Regions from separate parts of the Kosakonia oryzae genome, predicted to be linked through region 2. Evidence: predicted binding sites of a transcription regulator. Region 2 holds the regulator's gene; each other region holds the start of a gene.

What was found. Region 2 encodes CRP, which controls carbon source genes, mostly activating them, when cyclic AMP is high. Its sites were predicted from a motif close to ATGTGANNNNNNTCACAT; they were not measured.
Region 1: rbsD (D-ribose pyranase) is a predicted target of CRP. The motif match lies at 2,283-2,300, and genes of this name have one in related genera.
Region 3: garD (galactarate dehydratase) is a predicted target of CRP. The motif match lies at 3,842-3,859, and genes of this name have one in related genera.

Annotation. Positions count from the first base shown of each region.
Region 1 is NZ_CP014007.2:5,375,192-5,381,244, forward strand. Features, by position in the region: gene rbsC (ribose ABC transporter permease) at 1-261, opposite strand, end outside; gene rbsA (ribose ABC transporter ATP-binding protein RbsA) at 267-1,772, opposite strand; gene rbsD (D-ribose pyranase) at 1,780-2,199, opposite strand; gene kup (low affinity potassium transporter Kup) at 2,403-4,271, opposite strand; gene ravA (ATPase RavA) at 4,494-5,990, shown strand; gene viaA (ATPase RavA stimulator ViaA) at 5,984-6,053, shown strand, end outside.
Region 2 is NZ_CP014007.2:416,957-423,009, reverse strand. Features, by position in the region: gene AWR26_RS01915 (hydrolase) at 1-352, shown strand, start outside; gene AWR26_RS01910 (YheU family protein) at 349-567, shown strand; gene AWR26_RS01905 (phosphoribulokinase) at 623-1,492, shown strand; gene AWR26_RS01900 (OsmC family protein) at 1,522-1,926, opposite strand; gene crp (cAMP-activated global transcriptional regulator CRP) at 2,239-2,871, shown strand; gene AWR26_RS01890 (YccS/YhfK family putative transporter) at 2,919-4,997, shown strand; gene argD (bifunctional acetylornithine/succinyldiaminopimelate transaminase) at 4,987-6,053, opposite strand, start outside.
Region 3 is NZ_CP014007.2:595,746-601,798, reverse strand. Features, by position in the region: gene garK (glycerate 2-kinase) at 1-408, opposite strand, end outside; gene garR (2-hydroxy-3-oxopropionate reductase) at 513-1,403, opposite strand; gene garL (2-dehydro-3-deoxyglucarate aldolase) at 1,435-2,205, opposite strand; gene AWR26_RS02900 (MFS transporter) at 2,232-3,569, opposite strand; gene garD (galactarate dehydratase) at 3,993-5,564, shown strand; gene AWR26_RS02890 (tagatose bisphosphate family class II aldolase) at 5,755-6,053, shown strand, end outside.

The DNA of each region.
Region 1 (6,053 bases), 460 kb from region 2:
CGCAACCGCGCCGGTGAGCGCCAGCAGGGAACCGACGGACAGATCAATACCCGAAGTCAGGATAACCAGCGTCATCCCCACCGCCATAATGGCGTTTACCGAGGTTTGTTGCAGGATGTTCAGCAGGTTATTGACGGTAAAAAAGTTCGGACTCATGGTCGAAACAATCGCAATCAACACCAGCAAAGCAATTAACGATTTTTGTTCCATTAGCCATGCTTTGCTGAAATAACGGCGACCAGAAACAGCCTGGGTAGTCATCTTTTTTACTCCTGATTCACACGATTAAGCTTGCCCACAGCGGCAGCCATCAACACTTCCTGAGTGGCCTGCTCGCGCGTGAATTCACCGCCGAGATGCCCTTCATGCATCACCATAATGCGATCGCTCATTCCCAGCACTTCCGGCATTTCAGAGGAGACCAGGATGATGCTCAGCCCGTCAGCCTTGAACTGGTTAATAAGCTGATAAATCTCTTTTTTCGCCCCCACATCGACGCCGCGCGTCGGTTCGTCGAGGATCAGCACTTTTGGCCGCGTCATCAAACCACGGGCAATCGCCACTTTTTGCTGATTACCACCGGAGAGCAAACCAATTGCCTGCTCCATTGATGGCGTTTTCACATTGAACAGACGGATAAAATCATTCACCGCCTGCTGTTCATCTTTATGCTTCAGCGAACCACCCGCGCGGCTGAAGTAACGCAGCGCCGTCAGCGACATATTCTCTTTCACCGACATGCCGAGCACTAAGCCGTCACGCTTACGGTCTTCTGAAATATAGACGATGCCGTTCGCCAGCCCGTCCTGCGGAGAGCGGGTGATCACTTCATGACCGTCGAGTGTCACATAACCGTTGGTGCGCGGCAGTGCGCCATACAGCACTTTCATCAGTTCGGTGCGGCCAGCGCCCATCAACCCGGCGACGCCAAGGATCTCGCCTTTGCGCAGGGTGAAACTGACGTTTTCCACGCCGGGGCCACACAGATTATCGACGGTAAGACGCACTTCGCCCGGCGCTTGATCCAGCCGCGGGTATTGATCTTCCAGCTTGCGCCCAACCATCATTTCGATCAGCGTATCTTCGGTGAGCGTCGCCACTTCACGCTCGGCGATAAACTGCCCGTCACGGAAAACCGTCACGTCATCGCAAATCTCGAAGATCTCTTTCAGACGATGGGAGATATAGACAATGCCGCGCCCCTGCGATTTCAGCTCGCGGATCACGCGGAACAGCGATTCGGTTTCGGTGTCCGTCAGGGCATCGGTGGGTTCATCCATAATGATGACTTGCGATTCGTAGCTCATCACTTTGGCGATTTCGACCATTTGCTGATCGCCGATGGAGAGTTCCCCGACCAGCCGATCGCTCTTAAAGCGCAGATTCAGTTTGGCCAGCAGCTTGTCGGCTTCAGCAAACATCTTTTTCCAGTCGATTTTGCCGAAGCGATTGACGAACTCACGTCCGAGAAAAATATTCTCAGCGATGGTGAGCTGCGGGATCAGATTCAGTTCCTGGTGGATGATGCCGATACCGGCTTCCTGCGATGATTTTGGGCCGTTAAAGGTGGTCTCTTTTCCCAGCCACAGCAGCGAACCGGCGTCGCGGGTATAAATCCCCGTCAGCACTTTCATCATCGTGGATTTACCGGCGCCGTTTTCACCTACCAGCGCCATTACGCGGCCTGGATAGACATTCAGCGCCGCGCCGGAAAGAGCTTTAACGCCGGGGAAGGCTTTATCGATCCCCTTGAGTTGCAGTAACGCGTCCATGATGGCCTCAGAAAGTGACGCCAGCACAGAGAATGATATTCGCAAACGGGGAACACTCCCCGCTGCGAATCACCGCATGACTGTCCGCGGTGTGTTTTTTAAACTGCTCGTGCGTAACGTACCGCACTTCTATGGTGTTTCCCTGGTGTTGTTGCAGTTGCTCAAGAGACTTAAGCAACGTTTCGTGGAGCTGCGGATTATGTTCTTTGATTTCCAGCGCCAGGATAGCGGATTCAACCTGCATTTCGGCGGTCACCACATCCAGCACCTGCATAAAGGACGGTACGCCCTGCGTTAGCGCCATATCAATGCGTTGCGTATTACGCGGCACCGGCAACCCGGCATCACATACCACCAGCGTATCGGTATGACCAAGACGAGAGATAACTGACGAAATGTCAGCGTTCAATACACGACCTTTTTTCATTTTTTATGCTCCACTAGCGAAACGTTTCGCTGAACGCAGTGTAGTACAAAGAATAATCTTATAACTATGTCTCAGTTGTAGAAGTGTGATCGATATCGAAACGTTTCGCGTCTGAATGTGATGAAAAAATCAGCTTGATTATCTTAAATGAAATTCACAGGCATAAATAACAAAAACCCCTCATAAAGAGGGGTTTTAAACCGTTAAATTTCAACCTGCGTTCCCAACTCGATAACCCGGTTTGGTGGGATCTCAAACTGGTCCGGTGCGCGCAGCGCGTTGCGCTGTAATACCAGGTAGAGCTTGCCGCGCAGCCGCAAATACCATGGTCGTTTACCGAGGATCAACGACTCATGCGACATAAAGAAGGAAGTTTCCATCATCCGGCAATTGAGCCCTTCCAGACCGCAGCGATGGAACACCTCTTCAACGTTCGGCGTTTCGCGCCAGCCGTAACTGGCCACCACGCGCCAGAAAGTCGGCGATAACTGTTCAATCTGCACCCGACGCACATTGTGGACGTAAGGCGCATCTTCAGTACGCAGCGTCAGCAGGATCACGCGTTCATGCAGCACCTTGTTGTGCTTCAGGTTATGCATCATGGCAAACGGAATGACATTCAGCGCACGGGACATATACACCGCCGTACCCGGCACACGAACCGGCGGCGATTTCTCCAGCGACGCAATCATCGCCTCCAGAGAGTTGCCGTGTTCGTGCATGCGGCGCAGCAGGCGGAACCGTTCACTTTTCCAGGTGGTCATCACCAGGAACATCACCATGCCGAGCGTTAACGGTAACCAGCCGCCGGAAACGATTTTATCGAGGTTCGCCGAGAACAGCGGCACATCGATACTCAGTAAGAAGATCAGAATCAGCCCCACCAGCACTTTATTCCAGTGCCAGTTTTTGCGTGCCACGGTCGTGGAAAGAATGGAGGTCAGCACCATCGTCCCGGTAACGGCAATACCGTAAGCCGCCGCCAGATTGCTGGAGTGTTCAAAGCTGACAATCACCAGCACTACCGCAAAATAGAGTAGCCAGTTAATGAACGGGATATAGATTTGCCCGGATTCCATCTCCGAGGTATGGATAATACGCATCGGCGCCAGATAGCCCAGACGCACCGCCTGACGAGTTAGCGAGAAGACACCCGAAATAACCGCCTGCGACGCAATGACCGTCGCCAGCGTGGCGATAATCAACATTGGGATCAGCGCCCACTCAGGCGCCAGCAGGAAGAAGGGGTTTTTAATCGCTTCCGGCGTCTTCAACAACAATGCGCCTTGGCCAAAGTAATTCAGCACCAGCGACGGCAGCACCACAATAAACCACGCCACGCGGATCGGCAGCTTACCGAAATGCCCCATATCCGCATACAGCGCCTCGACACCGGTGATCGACAGCACCACGGCGCCAAGCGCAACAAAAGAGACAGTCTTGTATTCAAGGAAGAAATTCACCGCCCAAAGCGGATTCAGCGCCTGCAATACTTCGGGATTTTCGATAATACCGCGCGCGCCCAGCACGGCCAGAATCAAAAACCACGCCAGCATGATTGGTGCAAACAGTTTCCCCACCAATCCGGTACCGTGCTTTTGAATCATAAACAGCAGGGTTAACACGATAATCGACAGCGGCACAATCCAGCTATCGAGCGAAGGCGCGACAATCTCCAGCCCCTCTATCGCCGACATCACCGAGATCGCGGGGGTAATAACCACCTCACCATAGAAAAAGCTGCCGCCAATCAATCCCATGATCACCAGCACCGAAGTCATTCTGGCCGAAGTGTTGCGACCGGCCAGCGACATCAGCGTCAGAATACCGCCTTCACCGGCGTTATCCGCGCGCATGACGAACGTCAGATACTTAATGGAGACCACAAAAACCAGCAGCCAGAAGATCAGTGACAAAAAGCCGAAGACGGCATCACGCTCAACGCCAAAGCCAAACTGACCAGACAAACATTCACGAAGTGTATAAAGTGGGCTGGTGCCGATATCACCGTAGACAACCCCAATTGCCGCAAGAGTGACAGCGGGTAACGATTGTTTATTATCAGTGCTCATAGACTAATCTTTTGTTTGAATGACAAATGTGTGCTTAGTCCCTTGGCTCACAAAAAGCGCACAGTATGCACGATTATTTGCAAAATCGTACCCCTAAATGCGGCCACATTAATCTGGCGCAATGAAAATAAAGCCGTTCTTCAGTCTATTACAAGCCCTTTCGGAAACGTCTATACTCGCTTTTGCAAGCCGGATATCACGGCGAAAGGACGCAAATCTATTATGGCTCACTCACATTTATTAGCAGAAAGAATTTCCCGCTTAAGCAGCACGCTGGAAAAAGGACTCTTTGAGCGTAGCCACGCTATCCGGTTGTGCCTGCTGGCCGCGCTGAGCGGCGAGAGCGTATTTCTTCTTGGCCCTCCAGGCATTGCGAAAAGCCTGATCGCTCGTCGTCTGAAATTCGCCTTTAAACATGCCCGCGCCTTTGAATACCTGATGACGCGCTTCTCCACGCCGGAAGAGGTTTTTGGTCCGCTCTCCATTCAGGCGCTAAAAGATGAGGGGCGCTATGAGCGCTTAACCGACGGTTATCTTCCGGAAGCAGAAATCGTGTTTCTGGATGAGATCTGGAAAGCCGGCCCGGCGATCCTCAACACCCTGCTCACCGCCATTAACGAACGTCGATTCCGTAACGGCGCGAGCGAAGAGAAGATCCCGATGCGTTTGCTGGTGGCCGCCTCGAACGAACTGCCGGAAACCGACAGCAGCCTCGAAGCGCTGTATGATCGCATGTTAATCCGCCTGTGGCTCGACAAAGTGCAGGAGAAGGGGAATTTCCGTTCCATGCTGGTCAGCCAGCAGGACGAGAACGAAAACCCGGTGCCCGCCGAATTGCAAATCACCGACGAGGAATATCAGCGTTGGCAACTGGAGATTGGGCTGGTCAAACTGCCCGATCCGGTCTTTGAGTTGATCTATACGCTGCGCCAGCAGCTCGATGCCTTACCGAATGCGCCGTATGTTTCCGATCGCCGCTGGAAAAAAGCTATCCGTCTATTACAGGCCAGCGCCTTTTTCAGCGGGCGCGATGCGGTTGCGCCCATTGATTTGATCCTGCTGAAAGATTGTCTGTGGCACGATGCCGAAAGCCTGCGTTTGCTGCAGCAGCAACTGGACATTTTGATGACCGGGCACGCGTGGCAGCAACAATCGATGCTGACACAGCTCACCAGTATCAATCAGCGCCATATGCAGCTTCAGCAGCAACAAAGCGACAAAACCGCGCTGAAAGTTAGCCGCCAGGGCGGTATGTTCAGCCGCCGTCCGCACTATGATTTGCCCGAAGGTCTGAACGAACCGCTGTTAACGCTACTGTTACAGCAGCCGCTAAAATTGCACGATTTACAGGTGATTCACATCACCATTGAGCGCAACGCGCTGGAGCAGTGGCTGGCGAAAGGCGGTGAAATCCGCGGCAAACTTAACGGTATCGGTTTTGCGCAGCCTTTAAATCTTGAGGTTGATACCTCCCTTCATCTGGTGATCCGCGATGTCAGTTTGCAGGGATCGCGCCTTGCGCTGCCTGGCGCCACTACCGAAAACGTGCCGGAAGAGATCGCCCAACAACTGGAAGCGCTGGATAACACCTGGCACCAGCAGCACAGCCGTTTTAGCGAGCAGCAAAAATGCCTGTTCATCTCTGGCGACTGGTTGGGTCGCATTGAAGCCAGCCTGCAGGACGTTCGCGCGCAGATCCAACAGGCGCGTCAATGCTAACGCTGGAAACACTGAACCTGATGCTCACTATCAGCGAAGAGACGCTGGTGGAAGAGCTTATTG
Region 2 (6,053 bases):
GCCGACAACGCTGCCAGCACTGCGGAAAGTGCGGCGTATTCGCGAGTTTGACGATCTGATCACCGCCAAAATTCACGGCTTTGCTGATGCGCTGGATTACTATCGCCGCTGTAGCGCCATGCCGCAGTTGCCGTTGATCCGCAAACCGACGCTGATCATTCACGCCAAAGACGATCCATTTATGGATCATAACGTTATTCCGGACGCCGGGTATTTACCGCCGAATATTGAGTACCAACTGACAGAACACGGCGGTCATGTCGGGTTTGTCGGCGGTACGCTGCGCCGACCAGAAATGTGGCTGGAAAAGCGCATTCCGGATTGGCTTTCCACCTGGCTGAGAACATCATGATTATTCCCTGGCAAGAGATTGACGCCGACACGCTGAACAATCTGATTGAGAGCTTTGTCTTGCGCGAAGGCACCGATTATGGTGAACATGAACGTTCGCTAGAACAAAAGGTCGCTGACGTTAAACGTCAACTGCAACGCGGTGAAGCTGTACTGGTGTGGTCGGAACTGCACGAGACGGTAAATATTATGCCGCGTGGGCAGTTCCACAATTAACCGGGTAGATGGCGGCTGACTATACTGCAAACACAGTTTTATTCAGGGAGTTGCTATGTCCGCCAAACATCCGGTCATCGCCGTTACTGGCTCCAGCGGCGCGGGAACCACCACGACCAGCGTCGCCTTCCGTAAAATCTTCGCCCAGCTCAACATGCATGCCGCAGAAGTGGAAGGTGACAGCTTCCATCGCTTTACCCGTCCGGAAATGGATATGGCGATCCGCAAAGCCCGCGATCTTGGGCGGCATATCAGTTACTTTGGCCCGGATGCCAATGACTTTGGCCTGCTCGAACAGACCTTTAGCGAATATGGCCAGAGCGGAACCGGGCAAACGCGTAAATATCTGCATACCTACGATGAAGCGGTGCCGTGGAATCAGGTTCCGGGCACGTTTACGCCCTGGCAACCGCTGCCGGAACCCACCGACGTGCTGTTTTACGAAGGGCTGCACGGCGGCGTAGTGACACCGCAAAATGACGTGGCGCGGCACGTTGATTTACTGGTTGGCGTGGTGCCGATCGTCAACCTGGAGTGGATCCAGAAACTGATTCGCGACACCAGCGAACGTGGGCACTCCCGTGAAGCGGTGATGGATTCGGTGGTTCGCTCGATGGAAGATTACATCAACTTTATCACCCCGCAGTTTTCCCGCACGCACATCAACTTCCAGCGCGTGCCGACGGTCGATACTTCTAACCCATTTGCCGCAAAAGGCATTCCGTCGCTGGATGAAAGCTTTGTAGTCATTCACTTCCAGAATTTGCAGGGCATTGATTACCCGTGGCTGTTGGCGATGCTGCAGGGTTCGTTTATTTCCCATATGGATACGCTGGTGGTACCGGGCGGCAAGATGGGGCTGGCGATGGAATTGATTATGACGCCGCTGGTGCAACGGCTGATGGAAGGGAAAAAGATTAAGTAGCCCGGCAAGCCTGGCGCCGGGCCAGGGCATCAGGCTTCGATAACCTCGTAGGAGTGAGTGATCTTCACGGCCTTCTCCAGCATCAGCGCTACGGAGCAATATTTTTCCGCCGACAGATCCACCGCGCGGGAAACCGCCGCGTCTTTCAGCGCCTTACCGGTGACGATAAAGTGCAGATTGATGTGCGTAAACAGACGCGGTGCCTCTTCACGGCGCTCGGAAGTCAGCTTCACTTCGCAGTCGGTCACGTCGTGGCGCCCTTTCTGCAGGATGGAAACGACGTCGATTGCACTGCAACCGCCCGCCGCCATCAGCACCATCTCCATCGGGCTTGGCGCTTTATCCCCGGAATTACCGTCCATCAGAATTTGGTGGCCAGATGCGGACTCACCCAGGAAGGTCAACCCTTCAACCCATTTCACACGTGCCTGCATTTTATACACTCCGGAGTAGTAATTTTCTCCACAGATTACGCGTACATAACAAAACTCGCAACGGAAGGCGACCTGCGTCATGCTGAAGCGAGACACCAGGAGACAGGCGTGAAAACCTATGCTAAAACAATCTGGATGCTACAAAGATAAATGGATGTTACGCATGTATGCATGACATCGTAGATTAGAGGCCGCAGATAACGCTGACGGCCCACTTCTCAGGACATGAGAAGCTTTGATTGCAACCCCGCAAGCAGGCTGAAACCTATATCCCCGCTTTCGGAGCCAGCTTATAACAGAGGATAACCGCGCATGGTGCTTGGCAAACCGCAAACAGACCCGACTCTCGAATGGTTCTTGTCTCATTGCCACATTCATAAGTACCCGTCGAAGAGCACGCTGATTCACCAGGGTGAAAAGGCGGAAACGCTGTATTACATCGTTAAAGGCTCAGTGGCAGTGCTAATCAAGGATGAGGAAGGTAAAGAGATGATTCTCTCTTACCTTAATCAGGGTGATTTTATCGGTGAACTGGGCTTGTTCGAAGAAGGTCAGGAGCGCAGTGCCTGGGTACGCGCCAAGACCGCTTGTGAAGTCGCCGAAATTTCCTACAAAAAATTCCGTCAGCTTATCCAGGTGAACCCGGATATTCTGATGCGTCTCTCCGCGCAGATGGCGCGTCGCCTTCAGGTGACCTCGGAGAAAGTCGGCAACCTGGCGTTCCTGGACGTAACGGGCCGTATCGCGCAGACATTGCTTAATCTGGCAAAACAGCCGGACGCAATGACTCACCCGGACGGCATGCAGATTAAAATCACTCGCCAGGAGATTGGCCAAATCGTTGGTTGCTCCCGTGAGACTGTCGGCCGCATCCTGAAAATGCTGGAAGATCAAAACCTGATCTCCGCCCACGGCAAAACCATCGTGGTATACGGAACACGTTAATCCGTAAAACGGCGCATCGTTTACCCGGCGCGCCGTTTTCTCTCCTCATGTGGCGCAGGCTGATTTATCACCCCGAAATCAACTACGCACTGCGACAAACGCTGGTGTTATGTCTGCCTGTGGCGATTGGCCTGCTCGTCGGCCATCTGCAACAGGGTCTGCTTTTCTCACTCGTTCCCGCTTGCTGCAACATTGCCGGTCTCGACACGCCGCATAAGCGCTTCTTTAAGCGCCTGATGATTGGCGGCTGTCTGTTTGCAGGTAGCAGCCTGGCGGTGCAATTGTTGCTGGCGGAAGATCTTCCGCTGCCGCTGATCTTTACCATGCTGACTCTGCTACTGGGCGTCACGGCCGAGATCAGCGCATTGCACGGGCGTTTATTGCCCGCCTCGCTGATTGCCGCCATCTTCACGCTCAGCCTCGCCGGGAATATGCCGGTGTGGGAGCCACTGCTGATCTACACGCTGGGCACGCTATGGTACGGGCTGTTTAACTGGTTCTGGTTCTGGATGTGGCGAGAACAACCACTGCGCGAATCGTTAAGTTTGCTCTACCGGCAACTGGCTGATTATTGCGAAGCCAAATACAGCCTGCTGACGCAGCATGCCGATCCGGAAAAAGCCCTGCCGCCGCTGCTTGCACGCCAGCAAAAAGTGGTGGATATGATTAGCCAGTGCTACCAACAGCTGCATATGCTGGCGGCCAATCAGCATAACGACTACAAACGCCTGCTGCGCGTTTTCCAGGTCGCGCTGGATTTGCAAGAGCATATTTCCGTCAGCCTGCACCAGCCGGAAGAGGTACAAAAGCTGGTTGAACAAACCCACGCCGAGCAGGTGATTCGCTGGAATGCGCAGACCGTCGCCGCCCGTTTACGCGTGCTGGCGGACGACATTCTCTACCATCGCTATCCGACGCGTTTCACAATGGAGAAGCAAATCGGCGCGCTGGAAAAAATCGCCCGCCAGCACCCGGATAATCCGGTAGGCCAGTTTTGCGCCTGGCACTTTAGCCGCATCGCCCGCGTACTGCGTACGCAGCGTCCTCTGTACATCCGCGATCTGATGGCGGAGAAGCAGCGTCGATTGCCATTGCTCCCGGCGCTGAAAAGCTATTTATCCCTGAAATCTGCCGCGCTGCGTAATGCGGCGCGCATCAGCGTAATGCTCAGTATTGCCAGCCTGATGGGCAGCGCCCTGCATCTGCCGAAGCCCTACTGGATCATGATGACGATTATGTTTGTCACGCAAAATGGTTATGGCGCGACACGCGTGCGCATTGTCCACCGGGCGGCAGGAACCCTTGCCGGGCTGGTGATCGCCGGGATCACGCTGCACTTTCATGTTCCGCTCGGTTTTACGCTGACGGCCATGTTATTGATTACGCTGGTCAGCTATCTGATTATCCGCAAAAGTTACGGCTGGGCGATGGTCGGTTTTACCATTACCGCGGTGTACTCATTGCAACTGCTGACCTTAAATGGCGAAGAATTTATTGTCGCGCGGCTAATCGATACCTTAATTGGCTGCCTGATCGCCTTTGGCGGTATGGTCTGGTTGTGGCCGCAATGGCAAAGCGGCTTGCTGCGTCAGAATGCCCACGACGCGCTGGAAACAGATCAGCAGGCGATTCGCCTGATCCTCAGCGATGACCCGCAGCCAACACCGCTCGCCTGGCAGCGTATGCGCGTCAACCAGGCACATAATGCACTTTTTAACTCGCTCAATCAGGCAATGCAGGAACCCGGCTTTAACACCCGCTATCTGGAAGATATGAAGTTGTGGGTCACACACAGCCAATTTATTGTCGAACATATCAATGCGATGACCACGCTGGCGCGCGAGCATACGATGCTGACGCCGGAACTGGCGCAGCGCTATTTGCAGTCCTGTGAAATTGCGCTGCAGCGTTGTCAGCAGCGGCTGGAGTATGACGGGCCGGGAGAGTCCGGTGACGTCAATATTCTGGAAGCGCCGGAAACGCTGACCCACGGGCCAATGAGCACGCTTGAACAGCATTTACAACGGGTTATCGGGCATCTGAACACCATGCACACCATTTCGTCAGTGGCATGGCGTCAGCGCCCGCATCACGGCATTTGGCTAAGCCGACGTCTTAACCATTAACCACTTTCTCGACTGCGCTGGCAAAGCGGCGCATCCCTTCATCAATATCCTGCTCGTCAATAACCAGCGACGGTGCAAAGCGCATGACGTCCGGACCGGCGTTCAGCACCATTACGCCCGCCTCTGCGGCAGCATAGAGAAAATCACGCGCGCGGCCTTTAAACGGCGCAGTCAATTCAGCGCCAACCAATAGTCCCATGCCGCGAATTTCGCTAAAGAGTTGATATTTTTCGCCGATCTGCTGCAAATGCTTGACGAAAAGCTGGCGTTTAGCATTCACACCGTTGAGCACTTCCGGCGTGTTGATAATGTCAAAAGCCGTTCCCGCAACCGCGCAGGCCAGCGGATTGCCACCATAGGTGGAGCCATGTGAACCGGCGTGGAACACGCTGGCGATCTCATTGGTCGTCAGCATCGCGCTGATCGGGAAACCGCCCCCCAGCGCTTTCGCACTGGTCAGAATGTCCGGCGTTACGCCATAGTGCATATAAGCAAACAGATCGCCGCTACGGCCCATGCCGCATTGCACTTCATCAAATACCAGCAGCGCTTTGTGCTGATCGCACAGTTCGCGCAGACCCTGCAAAAACTCCGGCGTTGCTGCCGTAACACCGCCTTCGCCCTGGATCGGCTCGACCACCACCGCGCAGGTATGATCATCCATGACAGCTTTCACCGCGTGCAGATCGTTGAATGGCACATGAATGATGTCGGCCGGTTTCGGGCCAAAGCCATCGGAATATTTCGGCTGACCACCCACCGTGACGGTAAACAGCGAACGACCGTGGAAGGCATTGTGGAAGGCAATAATTTTGGTTTTATACGGACTATGGCGAGTAGATGCATAAAAACGCGCCAGCTTAAAGGCGGTTTCGTTCGCTTCCGTGCCAGAGTTCATAAATACCACGCGTTCGGCAAAAGTCGCGTCAATCAGTTTACGCGCCAGACGCAGAGCCGGTTCGTTGGTGAACACATTGCTAATATGCCACAGCGTTTCACCCTGCGTTTTCAACGTTTCTACCAGCGCGGGATGACAGTGACCTAACGCAGTTACCG
Region 3 (6,053 bases), 180 kb from region 2:
ACTGCCGCCAATGCCGATAATAATGTTGGTCGCCCCATGTTCCAGCGCATGCAAAATAAGTTCCCCGGTGCCGCGCGAAGTGGTAATCAAAGGGTTACGTAATTCCGGTGGCACCAGCGCCAGACCGCTGGCCGCCGCCATTTCAATAAATGCGGTTTTCCCGTCGCCGGACATCCCCCACCGGGCATCAACATCATTCCCCAGCGGGCCTGTAACGTGCGCGGTGTGCACAGTACCTTTAGTGGCGGCAATCATGGCTTCAACTGTTCCCTCGCCGCCGTCGGCAACCGGAACTGACACGTAGTGAGCATCGGGAAAAATTTCCCGAAATCCTTTTTCTATCGCCTGAGCTACTTCAGTAGCAGAAAGGCTTTCTTTATAAGAGTCTGGGGCGATTACGATTTTCATAATTGTGAGCCTGATAGTGCCGCGCACTTCACCCTTCAGGCTCACTGCGGCCTGAAGATGTGGATGTACAAGAAATCCAGGGCGCAGAGCCGCGCCCTTCTTAATTAACGAGTCACTTCGATTTTCGCCAGTTTCTCGTAGTAGCAAGCAATAGCACTGTGGTCGGCATTGCCCAGACCATCAGCGCGCAGCGCCTGCATCATTTCCATCACTGCGGCGGTCAGCGGCAGTTGAGCGCCCACGCCATGCGACGTATCCAGCGCGTTGGAGAGATCTTTGATGTGCAGATCGATACGGAAGCCCGGTTTGAAGTTGCGATCCATCACCATTGGCGCTTTCGCGTCCAGCACGGTGCTGCCCGCCAGACCACCACGGATAGCCTGATACACCAGATCCGGGTTAACACCGGCTTTGGTTGCCAGCGTCAGCGCTTCAGACATCGCAGCAATGTTCAGCGCCACAATCACCTGGTTTGCCAGTTTGGTGACGTTGCCCGCACCGATATCACCGGTGTGCACGACAGAACCGGCCATGGATTTCAGCAGATCGTAGTATTTGTCGAAGACAGCTTTGTCGCCGCCCACCATCACAGACAGCGTACCGTCGATCGCTTTCGGTTCGCCGCCGCTTACCGGCGCATCAAGCATTTGCACGCCTTTCGCTTTCAGCGCGTCACTGATTTCACGGCTGGCCAGCGGCGCGATGGAGCTCATGTCGATCAGCACGGTGCCCGCTTTAGCGCCTTCAATAATGCCGCCTTCACCCAGCGCCACTTCTTTCACGTGCGGGGAGTTCGGCAGCATGGTGATGATGACATCGCACTTCTCAGCAACCGCTTTCCCGTTCGCTGCCGTTTCCGCGCCCGCGGCGATAAGTTCAGCCACCGCTTCCTGGTTACGGTCCACGACCACCAGTGAGTAACCTGCTTTAATGAGGTTTTTACTCATTGGTTTACCCATGATGCCAAGGCCAATGAAACCAACTTTCATCGTCATAATTGCGTCTCTCTTTTAAAGGGTGGTTTGGTTATTTTTTAAAGGTGTCGGCCAGTTTCTGCGTCGCCGAACGGAATACGCCCAAATCGCTGCCAACCGCAACGACGGTCGCCCCCCATTCCAGGTAGCGGCGAGCATCAGCTTCCACCGGCGCCAGAATGCCGCTCGGTTTGTTGTGCGCTTTCGCGCGGGCAAAAATGTGCTGAATGGTGCGCTGAACTTCCGGGTGCGCCGCGTTACCGATGTAACCCAGCGTCGCCGCCAGATCGCTTGGGCCGACAAACACGCCATCCACGCCGTCGGTGGTAAGGATTGCATCAAGGTTATCCACACCGGCCTGGCTTTCGATTTGTACCAGGATGGTGATATTGGCGTTGGACTGACGGAAGTAATCCGGCACGGTGCCGAACATATTGGCGCGATGGGAAACCGACACGCCGCGAATGCCTTCCGGCGGATAACGAGTTGCCGCTACCGCATTCACCGCTTCTTCTTCGGTTTCCACAAACGGGATGAGGAAGTTGTAAAAGCCGATATCCAGCAGGCGTTTGATGACCACCGGATCGTTAGTCGGCACGCGCACTACCGGCGCGCTGACGCTGCCTTTCAACGCCATTAACTGCGGTACAAAAGTGAGCACGTCGTTTGGGGCGTGTTCGCCGTCCAGAAGCAGCCAGTCAAAGCCTGCCAGGCCCAGAACTTCAGTGCTGATATGACTACCCAGCGCAGACCAACAACCGATTTGAATCTGTTGGGCCGCCAGCGCGGCCTTGAATTTGTTTGGGAAGATATCGTTATTCATCTTTTGTACCTTAAATGTGTCGTTGCTTATTTCTTCAATTCCATACGTTTGATGTCGCCGACCACGAACAGATAGCAGACCATCATCATCAGTGCTGAACAGCCTACGAACACCAACGCACCGTTGAAAGAATGCAACTCTTTAACCATGTATCCGATGACCAGCGGCGTCACGATAGAAGCCACGTTACCAAATACGTTGAATACACCACCGCACAGACCGACAATCTCTTTCGGCGCGACGTCGGAGATAACCGGCCAACCCAGTGCGCCAAAACCTTTACCGAAGAAGGCGAGCGCCATCAGTGCGACGACCATCGCCGTGTTATCGGTGTAGTTACACAGAATGATGCTGGAAGCCAGTAACATCCCGACCACGATAGGGAATTTACGCGCCATCGTCAGGGTGGAGCCGCGCTTAATCAGATAGTCAGAAAACAGGCCGCCCAGCACGCCACCGGCAAAACCACACAGCGCCGGAATGGACGCGACAAACCCCACTTTCAGTATCGACATGCCTTTTTCCTGCACCAGGTAAATCGGGAACCATGTCAGGAAGAACCAGGTAATGGTGTTCAGGAAGTATTGCCCGAAAAAGACGCCAAGCATCATGCGGTTGCACAGCAACTGCTTGATATAATCCATTTTTGGACCCGCATTTTTGCCATCGTCGGCTTTTTTGTGGTCCATATCGACAACCGCGCCGTTTTTCTCAATATACTCCAGCTCTTCGCGGCTCATACGCGGGTGATCGGTCGGGTTGTGGACAAATTTCATCCAGGCAAAGGTCAGCACAAAACCGATCACGCCCATTACGGTGAAGACATGTTCCCAGCCCCAGGCAAAGGTCAACCAGCCCAGCAGCGGCGAGAACAGCGCCAGTGAGAAGTACTGTGCAGAGTTAAAAATCGCTGATGCCGTACCGCGCTCTTTCGCCGGGAACCAGGCCGCAACGATGCGGGCATTTGCCGGGAATGAAGGCGCTTCAGAGAAGCCCAGCATAAAACGCATGAAAAACATGGAAATGCCGGCCCAGGCGATCGGGAAAACGTCGACAAAACCTTGCAGGAAAGTAAAGAGCGACCAGAAAAAGAGGCTCCATGTGTACACTTTTTTAGAGCCGAAGCGGTCAAGCAGCCAGCCGCCAGGGATTTGCATCAGCAGGTAAGCCCAGCCGAAAGCCGAAAAAATGTAGCCCATCGATACAGCATCCAATTGCAGCTCTTTCGCCACTTCTGTCCCTGCAATGGACAATGTGGCGCGGTCTGCATAATTCACTGCTGTTACGATAAATATAATCAGCAGAATTAAATAACGGGTCGGCAACCCCCGTTTTGTTTCCACGACAGAATCTTCGATAGTCATTTTAAATTTCCTTGGGCGCCGCTAACTTTAAAATATAATTATTGAGACGTTTCTTATCTGATTTTATTTAAGCACTCGAAACTTATTATCAGATAATGGCACTTTGATTTTATTAGCCTTCAGTATAATCACCGACAGGACGCCACACACTGGTGGGTTGCTCAATTTTAACATTGCGCGAAAAGATTATTTTGAGCATTTGCACATAAGCCTGGGCGCTGATGCACAGATCTCACAATATGCAGCCCCGCCAGATGGGGAATCAGGATAATAAGTGATTTAGATCACATTTTAATATTTAAACTCCTGACATTCTTATTTCAGCAAACAAGATTTTTATTCCCGATATTAATTCCAGAATAAAGAATAATTCCGCTTTTATAGAGCAATGCATCGTATAAGTTAGCTGGAGATTACTTGACAATGTCCAACATTGAAATTAGACAGCAACCGCCAGGGGCGTTTTATATTAAGGTACACGACACGGATAATGTCGCTATCATCGTCAATGACAATGGCTTAAAGGCGGGAACCCGTTTTCCGGACGGTCTCGAGCTAATTGAGCATATTCCACAAGGCCATAAAGTGGCGCTGGTTGATATCCCCCAGCACGGCGAAATCGTGCGCTATGGCGAGATCATTGGCTACGCCATGCGCGATATCCCCCGCGGTAGCTGGATTGATGAATCCATGGTTGAGCTGCCGAAAGCACCGCCGCTGAATACACTGCCGCTGGCGACGAAAGTCCCGGAGCCGCTGCCGCCGCTGGAGGGGTATACCTTTGAAGGCTACCGCAACGCGGATGGAAGCGTCGGCACCAAGAACCTGCTCGGCCTGACCACCAGCGTGCACTGCGTTGCGGGCGTGGTCGATTACGTCGTGAAGATCATTGAGCGCGATCTGCTGCCGAAATACCCGAACGTTGACGGCGTGGTCGGCCTGAATCACCTGTATGGCTGCGGCGTGGCCATTAACGCACCGGCGGCAGTCATTCCCATTCGCACCATTCATAACATTTCGCTGAACCCGAACTTCGGCGGCGAGGTCATGGTAATTGGCCTGGGCTGTGAAAAATTGCAGCCGGAACGTCTGCTGGAAGGGACCGAGGATGTGAAAGCCATCCCGGTCGACAGCGCCAGTATTGTTCGTTTGCAGGATGAGCAGCATGTGGGTTTCCGCTCAATGGTTGAGGATATTCTGCAGGTTGCCGAGCGCCACCTGGCCAAGCTGAACCAGCGTAAACGCGAAACCTGCCCGGCCTCCGAACTGGTAGTTGGTATGCAGTGTGGCGGCAGCGATGCATTCTCCGGCGTGACGGCGAACCCGGCGGTGGGCTATGCCTCCGACCTGATTATTCGCTGCGGCGGTACAGTAATGTTCTCCGAAGTGACCGAAGTACGTGATGCGATTCACCTGCTGACGCCGCGTGCCATCAACGAAGAAGTGGGCAAACGCCTGCTGGAAGAGATGGCCTGGTACGATAACTATCTCGATATGGGTAAAACCGACCGCAGCGCTAACCCTTCTCCGGGGAACAAAAAAGGCGGCCTGGCGAATATCGTGGAAAAAGCGCTGGGTTCAATCGCGAAATCCGGTAAGAGCGCCATCTCTGAAGTGCTCTCTCCGGGTCAACGTCCGACCAAACGCGGGCTGATTTATGCCGCAACACCGGCGAGCGACTTCGTCTGCGGTACGCAACAGGTGGCTTCCGGGATCACCGTACAAGTGTTTACCACCGGGCGTGGCACGCCGTACGGCCTGGTTGCCGTACCGGTAATCAAAATGGCGACCCGCACCGAGCTGGCAAATCGCTGGTATGACTTAATGGATATTAATGCCGGGACGATCGCCACCGGCGAAGAGACCATCGAGGATGTGGGTTGGAAGCTGTTCCACTTTATCCTTGATGTCGCCAGCGGCCGTAAGAAAACCTTCTCCGATCAGTGGGGGCTGCATAACCAGCTCGCCGTGTTTAACCCGGCTCCGGTGACTTGATTTTAATAACAAAAGCGTAAACCTCACTTTTCAGCATGGCTTCGGCCATGCTTTTTTTTTGCCTGCTTTTTCTTTCACAACCTTCCTTTCACTTTCGAAATTTTCATTTTCCAGATGTCAATCACAAAAAAACATTACGAAAGCCTATAAATTCTTTCGAAGAAAACAAACGAAAGATTTCGGAGGCAGTGTGTATATCATTTCGACGAAAACCATGCTTAACAAAGCACAACGTGAAGGTTACGCGGTGCCCGCATTCAATATCCACAATCTCGAAACCTTACAAGTGGTGGTCGAAACTGCAGCCGAATTGCGCTCCCCGCTGATTGTTGCGGGCACACCAGGGACATTCAGTTATGCAGGCGTCGGCAATCTGGTCGCTATCGCCGGTAATCTGGCCAGCCACTTCAACCAGCCACTGGCCATTCATCTCGATCACCATGAAACGTTCAGCGACATAGAAGCCAAAGTTCAGGCCGGTATTCGTTC